DNA from 3 places in the Telluria sp. LT2P80 genome. Region 3 is predicted to be linked to each of the others. Evidence: predicted binding sites of a transcription regulator. Region 3 holds the regulator's gene; each other region holds the start of a gene.

What was found. Region 3 encodes sigma-54, which starts transcription at its own class of promoters, with help from an activator protein. Its sites were predicted from a motif close to TGGCANGNAANCTGCTTT; they were not measured.
Region 1: the regulator sigma-54 is predicted to act here: its motif matches at 1,430-1,447, upstream of AC56LW_RS18020 (pilin).
Region 2: the regulator sigma-54 is predicted to act here: its motif matches at 1,745-1,762, upstream of glnA (type I glutamate--ammonia ligase).

Annotation. Positions count from the first base shown of each region.
Region 1 is NZ_JCASIO010000007.1:132,034-135,309, reverse strand. Features, by position in the region: gene sucC (ADP-forming succinate--CoA ligase subunit beta) at 1-314, shown strand, start outside; gene sucD (succinate--CoA ligase subunit alpha) at 334-1,215, shown strand; gene AC56LW_RS18020 (pilin) at 1,520-2,008, shown strand; gene AC56LW_RS18015 (S9 family peptidase) at 2,064-3,276, opposite strand, start outside.
Region 2 is NZ_JCASIO010000002.1:339,808-343,083, reverse strand. Features, by position in the region: gene AC56LW_RS07880 (DUF4124 domain-containing protein) at 1-70, opposite strand, end outside; gene glnA (type I glutamate--ammonia ligase) at 267-1,682, opposite strand; gene AC56LW_RS07870 (rhodanese-like domain-containing protein) at 2,000-2,455, shown strand; gene AC56LW_RS07865 (CocE/NonD family hydrolase) at 2,457-3,276, opposite strand, start outside.
Region 3 is NZ_JCASIO010000006.1:100,419-103,694, forward strand. Features, by position in the region: gene lptA (lipopolysaccharide transport periplasmic protein LptA) at 1-332, shown strand, start outside; gene lptB (LPS export ABC transporter ATP-binding protein) at 329-1,084, shown strand; gene AC56LW_RS16340 (RNA polymerase factor sigma-54) at 1,099-2,583, shown strand; gene hpf (ribosome hibernation-promoting factor, HPF/YfiA family) at 2,658-3,014, shown strand; gene AC56LW_RS16350 (enoyl-CoA hydratase/isomerase family protein) at 3,113-3,276, shown strand, end outside.

The sequences.
Region 1 (3,276 bases), on a different contig from region 3:
TCCTCGACGTCGGCGGTGGCGCCACGGCTGAGAAAGTGACCGAAGCGTTCAAGATCATGCTGAAGAACCCTGACCTGAAAGCCATCCTGGTCAACATCTTCGGCGGCATCATGCGTTGCGACGTCATCGCCGAAGGCGTGATCGCTGCATCGAAAGCCGTTTCGCTGCAAGTGCCGCTGGTCGTGCGCATGAAGGGCACCAACGAAGACCTGGGCAAGAAGATGCTGGCCGAATCGGGCCTGCCAATCATCGCCGCAGACACGATGGAAGACGCAGCCAAGTCGGTCGTCGCCGCTGCTGCCGGTCAAGCCTAATTGCTAAGGAAATAAAAAAATGTCGATTCTGATCAACAAAGATACCAAAGTAGTCACCCAGGGCATCACCGGCAAGACCGGTCAGTTCCACACCCGCATGTGCCGCGAGTACGCAAACGGCAAGGAAGCATTCGTTGCTGGCGTGAACCCGAAGAAAGCCGGCGAAGATTTCGAAGGCATCCCGATTTTCGCAACCGTTGCTGAAGCGAAAAAAGAAACCGGCGCCAACGTGTCGGTCATCTACGTCCCACCAGCAGGCGCAGCCGCTGCAATCTGGGAAGCCGTCGAAGCCGAGCTGGATCTGGCGATTTGCATCACCGAAGGCATTCCAGTCCGTGACATGATGGAAATCAAGGACCGTATGGCCAAGTCGGGTTCGAAGACCCTGCTGCTGGGCCCTAACTGCCCAGGCCTGATCACCCCTGACGAAATCAAGATCGGCATCATGCCAGGTCACATCCACCGCAAGGGCCGCATCGGCGTCGTCTCGCGTTCGGGTACCTTGACGTATGAAGCAGTTGCACAGCTGACCGCACTGGGCCTGGGCCAGTCGTCGGCAGTCGGCATCGGCGGCGATCCGATCAACGGTCTGAAGCACATCGACATCATGCAGATGTTCAACGACGATCCTGATACCGACGCGGTCATCATGATCGGCGAAATCGGTGGTCCGGACGAAGCCAACGCGGCTTACTGGATCAAGGACAACATGAAGAAGCCAGTCGTCGGCTTCATCGCTGGCGTCACCGCGCCACCAGGCAAGCGCATGGGCCACGCCGGCGCGTTGATCTCGGGCGGTGCAGATACTGCGCAAGCGAAGCTGGAAATCATGGAAGCCTGCGGCATCACCGTCACCAAGAACCCGTCGGAAATGGCGCGTCTGCTGAAGGCCATGCTGTAATTCTGACGATCTATTGATCGAAAGCTAAAACGGGGAGCGCGAGCTCCCCGTTTTCTATTTGGTGCGCCACTTTTTGTTGATACGCATCGCGTGTGACAAAAATTGCTGTAGGGCACTGACAAATTTTGTCATCCGAGGTGCCGTTTTTTGTGCTGGAACAGGGTTTTGTTGGTTTGTTGTTCATAAAATCGACCGTTTTACGCCATTTTTGGGCTGGCACAGCGCTTGCATATAAGAAAGCGTAGCAGTGAGCAGCACAAGATACGTAGGTCCACTTTTTGAAATACCCACCTGGAGATTTAAAATGAACTTCAAGCAAATGCCAAGCAAAAAAGCCGAAGGCGGCTTCACTCTGATCGAACTGATGATCGTTGTTGCGATTATCGGTATTCTGGCTGCTGTTGCAATTCCGCAGTACAGCAACTATACCGCACGTGCTAAAGCGGCAAATGCTCTGGGTGTGGTTGACCCATACAAGACGGCGGTTGCACTTTGCGCTCAAGAAAACGGCGCGGCAACCAATTGCAACACGACGAGCAACCCCGCCGCCTTTACAACCTTCACCGAAACAAACGAAGTCTCCGGTCTGACGGTTACCGAGGCTGGCAAAATTACCATGACGCTGAAAGACATTGGTGCGAATACCAGTGGCACTACTGTTATCTTTACGCCAAATGTTGGCACTAGCGCCGTCACTTGGCAGGTCGCGTCGAACTCGACTAATGCCGCAGTCAAAGGCGCGTTTGAGAAAAATAGCGTGGCTGGTGCTGATGATGAGCCTGCTGCTGACTAATATTTAATGTAGTCGAAAAAGCCCGCTTCCCCAGCGGGCTTTTTTCATTGCAGCTTTACTTCGCTGGCTGCGCCTTCAAGAACCGATCCAGCCACCCATTCACGGTGTGATGCCACTGCACCGAATTAGCCGGCTTGAGCACCCAGTGATTCTCATCCGGGAACACCAGCAGCTTGCTCTCGACCCCTTGACGCTGCAGCGCCGTGAACGTCCCCAGCGCCTGCGCTGTTGGAATCCGGAAATCCAGATCGCCCTGGATCACCAGCATCGGCGTCTTCCATTTCGCAACGTGATGAACCGGATTGAAACGCTCATGGTTATCCGGCACCTTGTAGTACGGCCCGCCGTTTTCCCAATCCGTGAACCACTGCTCCTCGGTCGAGTAGGCCATGCCGCGTGTGTCGAACACGCCGTCGTGATTGACGATGCACTTGAACTCATCCGACCAGTTACCGGCGATCCAGTTCATCATGTAGCCGCCGTACGACGCGCCCAGTGCGCAGTCGCGTGAGCGGTCCAGCCATGGGAACTTCTTCACCGCGGCGTCGTAGCCTTTTTGCAGGTCGACCAGTGGCTTGCCGCCCCAGTCGTTGCTGATCGAGTCGGTGAACTTCTGGCCGTAGCCGGTCGAACCGTGGAAGTCGATGAACACGGCCGCGTAACCTGCGCCGGCATAGGTCTGCGGATTCCAGCGATAGCTCCAGCTGTTGCCGAAGCTGCCTTGCGGCCCGCCGTGGACGATGAACGCCACCGGATATTGTTGGCCTGGCTGCGCATTCCACGGCTTCATCACGTAACCGTAGACGGTGTCGCCATTGGCGCCGGCGAACGAGAACTGCTCGGCCTCGCCCCAGCGCACATCCTTCAGCAGCTCGCTATTCAACGTGGTCAGCTGCTTCGGCTTGGCGCCCAGCTTCATCGAGAACAACTGCGCGCCAGCGGACAGGTTCGCATGGGTATAGACCAGCGTATCACGGCGCAGATCGAACGCGCCCACGGCGCCGGTGTCGGTCAGCGGGGTGACCTTGCCGCCGGCCACGTCGATGGAGAACAGACGGTGCTGGCCGACGTCTTCCGCATCGACGATCAGCGCCTTGCCATCGGCGCGCCAGACCAGGCTGCCGGCCGAGCGATCCCAGTTCGCCGCCAGCGGGCGCTTCTGGCCGGTCGCCACATCCATCAGCATGATCTGGTAGCGGTCGGCCTCGAAGCCGGGGCGCGCCATCGCCAGGTAAGCCAGGGTGCGGCCATCGGGCGAGAACGTGCCC
Region 2 (3,276 bases), on a different contig from region 3:
AACGGTAGATTTGCGCCTGCGCACTGGCGCACAGCAGCACTGAGGCAAACACGGCGGTAAAAACGGCCACACTGGCCTGAAACACACTATTTGTCATTCCCATCCCGGTTGGTCGCAAGGGCACGCTATTGTAGATGCGCCCGACTATACCCCAAGGAATATAAACTCCAAGCAACAAAAAACGCGGGGAAAGCATGGCTTTCCCCGCGTTTGTTCTACCCGCCAGGCCGGCGCGATGCACATCCGTGCCAGCCTGGATGGACCGATTACGACGAGTAGTACATGTCGAATTCGGCTGGGTGCGGGGTCATGCGCATGCGCTGGACTTCCTGCATCTTCAGGTCGATGTAGGCATCGATCATGCTGTCGCTGAACACGCCGCCACGGGTCAGGAACTCGCGGTCTTCGTTCAGTGCGTCCAGTGCTTCTTCCAGCGATGCGCACACCGTCGGGATCAGCTTGTCTTCTTCAGGCGGCAGATGGTACAGGTCTTTCGTTGCCGCTTCGCCCGGGTGGATCTTGTTCTGGATACCATCCAGACCGGCCATCATCAGTGCTGCGAAGCACAGGTAGACGTTCGCCAGTGGATCCGGGAAACGCGTCTCGATGCGGCGGCCTTTCGGGTTCGCCACGTGCGGGATGCGGATCGAGGCCGAACGGTTACGGGCCGAATACGCCAGCTTGACCGGGGCTTCGAAGCCTGGCACCAGGCGCTTGTACGAGTTGGTGCCTGGATTGGTGATCGCGTTCAGGGCGCGGGCGTGCTTGATGATGCCGCCGATGTAGAACAGGGCCGTGTCCGACAGACCTGCATAGCCGTCGCCTGCGAACAGGTTCTTGCCATCTTTCCAGATCGACTGGTGCACGTGCATGCCCGAACCGTTGTCGCCAGCCATTGGCTTTGGCATGAAGGTCGCGGTCTTGCCGTAGCTGTGGGCCACGTTCCAGATCACGTATTTCATGTTCTGGGTCCAGTCGGCGCGCTCGATCAGCGTCGAGAACTTGGTGCCGATTTCATTCTGACCGGCGCCGGCGACTTCGTGGTGGTGCACTTCAACCGGGATGCCCATCGATTCGAGGATCAGGCACATTTCGGAGCGCATGTCCTGGAACGAGTCGACTGGTGGCACTGGGAAATAGCCGCCCTTCACGCCTGGACGATGACCGCTGTTGCCGCCTTCAAATTCCTTGTCGGTCGACCACGATGCTTCTTCGGAATCGATCTTGACAAAGCAACCCGACATGTCCAGCTTCCAGCGCACGGCGTCGAAGATGAAGAACTCTGGCTCTGGGCCGAAGTAGGCGGTGTCGCCGATGCCCGACGATTTCAGGTAGGCTTCAGCGCGCTTGGCGATCGAGCGCGGATCGCGGTCGTAGCCCTTGCCGTCCGATGGCTCGACGACGTCGCACTGCATGAACAGCGTGGTCTCTTCCATGAACGGGTCGATATTGGCGGTGTTTGCATCCGGGATCAGGAGCATGTCCGACGCTTCAATACCTTTCCAGCCGGCGATCGACGAACCGTCGAAGGCGTGGCCGGATTCGAATTTGTCCAGGTCGAAGTGCGACACCGGGACCGTGACGTGTTGTTCCTTGCCGCGGGTATCGGCGAAGCGTAAATCAACGAATTTGACTTCGTTGTCTTTGACCATTTGCATTACATCTGCGGCGGACTTTGCCATTCGGAATCTCCTAATTGAAAAAGGGATGTCAGTCTATGCGAACCGACAACTTGCATCATGATGAAGCACGAAATGTGCCAACTGGGTGTCAACGACGATGCCAACTTCAGTGCATGAGGCTATGCGCAAATCGTTCTTGGGCAATGGGTTAGTTTACCCATAAAATCGCCTCGACCGGGGGCGTATGGCAAGATTTACCTGTACGCCGATTTGCACCACTAACGAGCAATTCTACGTGCTTGCACCAATTGAGCGCACCCGACTGCGCTCCAGGATGGTGCATTGACGATGACAAACGATGAATGGACCAACCCGACATGATCAAAGAACAGATTCTCACGGCGGCGCGCCAGCGTGGCGCTGACCAGCCCTACGCTGGTGCAGTGACGCCTCAGGAAGCATTCGACCTGCTCCAGAGCAGCCCGGACGTCAAGCTGGTCGACGTGCGCACCAACGCCGAACGCGACTGGGTGGGCCGCGTCGCGATCGGCCAGGCGCAGCACCTGGCAGTGCAGTGGGCCACCTATCCGGGCGGCGCCCCCAATCCGGACTTTGGCGCACAGCTCGAACAGGTAGCCGGCAAGGACGACGTGCTGCTGTTCCTGTGCCGCTCGGGCGTGCGCTCGCGCCACGGCGCGCGCGTGGCGACCGAGCTGGGCTATGCAAACGCCTTCGACATCCTGGAAGGGTTCGAAGGCGATCGCGACGGCGACGGGCACCGCAAGACGATCGGCGGCTGGTGCACGGCCGGCCTGCCGTGGATCGGCGCCTGACCTAGTTGGCGCTACCCGGGTTCGGCAGCACCATCAGTTCCAGCCCGGACGCCGTTCCTGGCGCGTGATACACGCGCTGGGTCGCTTTCTTGAAGTCGCCGGGCTGTGCGTCGGGAATGCGCATGAACGTTTGCGGATTCAGGTCGATCAGCGGGAACCACGAGCTTTGCACCTGCACCATGATCCGGTGACCGCGCCGGAAGGTGTGGTTCACCTGGCCCAGTTCATACTTGATGGGTTCGACCTTGCCCGGCACGAACGGTTCGGGCTTTTCATAGCTGTTGCGGAACTTGCCGCGCAGCGGATTGCCACGCACCAGTTGCTGGAAGCCACCCAGACTCACCGTGGGCGGGCCGACATCGCCGCCCCGCTCGGCTGCCGGGGTCGGGAAACTGGCCGGGTAGACATCGATCAGCTTGACGACCCAGTCGGCGTCGGTGCCACTCGTGGACACGAACAGCTTGGGCGTGACCGGCCCGGCGACCGTCACATCCTCTTCCAGCACGGCGCTCTGGTACACCAGCACGTCGGGCCGGGTGGCGGCAAAGCGCTGGTCCGACACCATGTATTCGCGCGGCACGCCCAGCGCCGGGTAGCCGATGTACGGCACCGGGCGCGCCGGGTCGGCCACGTATTCATCGAAACCTGCGCCCGTGGTCGTGCTCATCGTCGCGGTCGGCTGCTGCCAGCGCAGTGCGCCATTCGCGCCAAAGTACAGCGTGCGCGCCTTCGCCGGTTTCGGCGGCCAGGCGTCGTACTGGCGCCAGACATTCGTGCCCGTCTCGAACACGGTCACCGGCGCCAGCGTGGTGTTCGGCTTG
Region 3 (3,276 bases):
ATATGAGCGTGACGCTCACCGCGGCCAACGGCAAGCCCGCCACGTTCCGCCAGAAGCGCGACGGCGGCCCGAACCTGTGGGTCGAAGGCCAGGCCGAACGCATCGAATATGACGAACGTTCGGAGCTGGTGCGCCTGTACTCGAACGCCATCGTCAAGGAACTCGAAAACGACCGGATGACCAACCAGATGACCGGCCCGTTCATCTCGTACGACAACCGCAAGGAAGTCGTCGCCGTGCGCAATGACGTCAGCGGCGAGAGCAAGGTTGGCGGCGGGCGCGGCACGCTGATCCTGGCGCCCAAGCGTGCGCCGGCCGGAGGCACGCAATGACGGAACTGAACGATCGCAGCACGCTGGTCGTCAAGGGCCTGCAGAAAAGCTATGGCAAGCGCCTGGTCGTGCGCGACGTGTCGCTGGATGTCGAATGCGGCGAAGTGGTGGGGTTGCTGGGCCCGAACGGCGCCGGCAAGACTACTTCGTTCTACATGATCGTCGGCCTGGTGCCGTCGGACGCCGGCTCGATCAGCATCAACGGCACCGACATCACCAGCCTGCCGATCCATCGCCGCGCGGTGCTCGGCCTGTCGTACCTGCCGCAGGAAGCCTCGGTGTTTCGCAAGCTGACGGTGGAAGAGAACATCCGCGCCGTGCTCGAACTGCAGAAGGTTAACGGCAAGTCGCTCACCAAAACCGAGATCAGCGACCGCCTCGATACCTTGCTGGCCGACCTGCAGATCGAGAAGCTGCGCGAGAATCCGGCACTGTCGCTGTCGGGCGGCGAGCGGCGCCGCGTGGAGATCGCGCGCGCCCTGGCGACCAACCCGCGCTTCGTCCTGCTCGACGAACCGTTTGCCGGCGTCGACCCGATCGCCGTGATCGAGATCCAGCGCATCGTACGCTTCCTCAAGGAGCGCAAGATCGGCGTCCTGATCACCGACCACAATGTCCGCGAGACGCTTGGCATCTGCGACCGCGCCTACATCATCAATCAGGGCGCGGTGCTCGCATCCGGCCGTCCCGACGATATCATCGCCGACGAGTCGGTGCGCCGCGTGTACCTTGGTGAACATTTCCGCATGTAAGCCATACTCAATTGATGAAACAGTCCCTTCAGCTCCGCACTTCGCAGCACCTGGCGCTCACGCCACAGCTGCAGCAATCGATCCGGTTGCTGCAGCTGTCGACGCTCGAACTGCATCAGGAGATCGAGCAGATACTGGGCGATAACCCGCTGCTCGAAAGGCTCGACGACCCGCTCGATCATTCGGTGCGCCTGCTGGCCGATGGGGCCATCAACAATGCGCCGGCACCTGGCGAGGCGCCGCCGGCGCCAGGCCAGCAGGCCGAAGGCGAGGGCAGCGCGCCGGCTGAGGGCGAGGGCGCTGAAGGCGGTGCGGTCGATGGCGACCGGCCCGACAACGAGTGGAGCGAAGGCAGCGGAACGTCGTCCGGCAGCGCCAGCAGCGACGACGAAGACGGCCGCCCGCAGCTGGAGGCGTGCGCGATCACGCTGCGCGAACACCTGATGGAACAGGTGCGCGAAACGCTGCTGTCAACGCGCGACCGCGCGCTGGCCGAACTGGTGATCGACGCGCTCGACGACAACGGCTACCTGGAAGAACCGCTCGACGACATCCACGCACGCCTGCCCGAAGAACTCGAGGTCGACCTCGACGAACTGCGCTGCGCGCTGGCGATGGTGCAGAGCATGGACCCGGTGGGCGTGGGCGCGCGCAGCGCGGCCGAATGCCTGGCGCTGCAGATCCGGCGCATGCCGGGCGTGCCGATGGTCACGCGCCGCATGGCCCTGAAGATCGTCGAAGGCTACCTGACCTGGTTCGCGCAGCGCGAATACAGCAAACTGAAAAAAGCGCTCGATTGCGACGACGAAGACCTGCGCGAAGTGCAGGCCGTGGTCCGCCAGTGCAATCCGCATCCGGGCGCCGCGTTCGCGTCGAACGTGTCAGATTACGTGGTGCCGGACGTGATCGTGCGGCGCGCCAAGAATGGCTGGGCGGTCACGCTGAACCAGGACGTGATGCCGCGCCTGCGCGTCAACAGCCTGTACGCGACCATGCTCAAGCAGGGCCGCAGCGAGAGCCAGATGGGCGCGCAGATGCAAGAGGCGAAGTGGCTCATCAAGAATATGCGCCAGCGTTTCGACACGATCCTGCGTGTGGCCGAGGCGATTGTCGAACGCCAGCGCAACTTTTTCAGCCATGGCGCAGTTGCCATGCGGCCCCTTGTTTTGCGTGAGATAGCTGATACACTAGGTCTGCATGAGAGCACCATCTCTCGTGTCACAACCCAGAAATACATGCTGACCCCGCACGGCATGTTCGAGTTGAAGTATTTCTTCGGTAGCCACGTTGCCACCGAAGCGGGAGGCGAAGCATCCTCAACGGCAATCCGTGCGCTCATCGCACAATTGACAGGAGCAGAAGACCCTAAGAATCCATTATCCGACAGCAAGATCGCGGAAATGCTCGGGGAACAAGGCATGGTCATTGCGCGCAGGACGGTCGCAAAATACCGTGAAGCGCTCAAGATCCCCCCCGTCAGTCTCCGCAAAGCCTTGTAACAACGCCGCTCATACAGTCTGTGCCTTCAGCTCCTGTGTGGTGCAAGCGACGTGACATCTTCAAAGGAGTGTGTATGAACCTCACCATCAGTGGTCACCATCTCGAAGTAACCCCTGCCATCCGTGAATACGTTCAGAATAAGCTGGAACGCATTATTCGCCATTTCGATCAAGTCATAGATACCCACGTCTTCCTGGCCGTCGATAACCTCACTGAAAAAGAAAAAAGGCAAAAAGCTGAAATCAATGTCCAGGTGTCGGGCAAGACCCTGCACGTGGCGAGCGTCGCGCAAGACCTGTATGCCGCGATCGACATGTTGATGGATAAACTGGATCGACAAATCCTGAAGCACAAGCAGATGCTCAAAGACCATAACCGCACAGCGATCAAACGCCTGGACGTCGACGAAGCAGACGTCGCTGCCGCCTGATCGAGCGCAGGTCACCACCGCCAGGGGCGTCTTTTCGGGACGCCCTTTTTGCATCCCGCTGCCGGTAAAATACGTGTTTCCTTTCGATGGATCACGCCATGTCCGAACACGTCCTGACCCGCATCGCCAACCGCACCGGCATCATCACCCTCGACCGTCCCAAGGCGCTCAATTCGCTGTCGCTGGACATGGTGCGCGCGCTGACCGCGATCCTTCTTGACTGGCAGCTCGACGCCGCCGTCGATGCGGTCGTGATCACCAG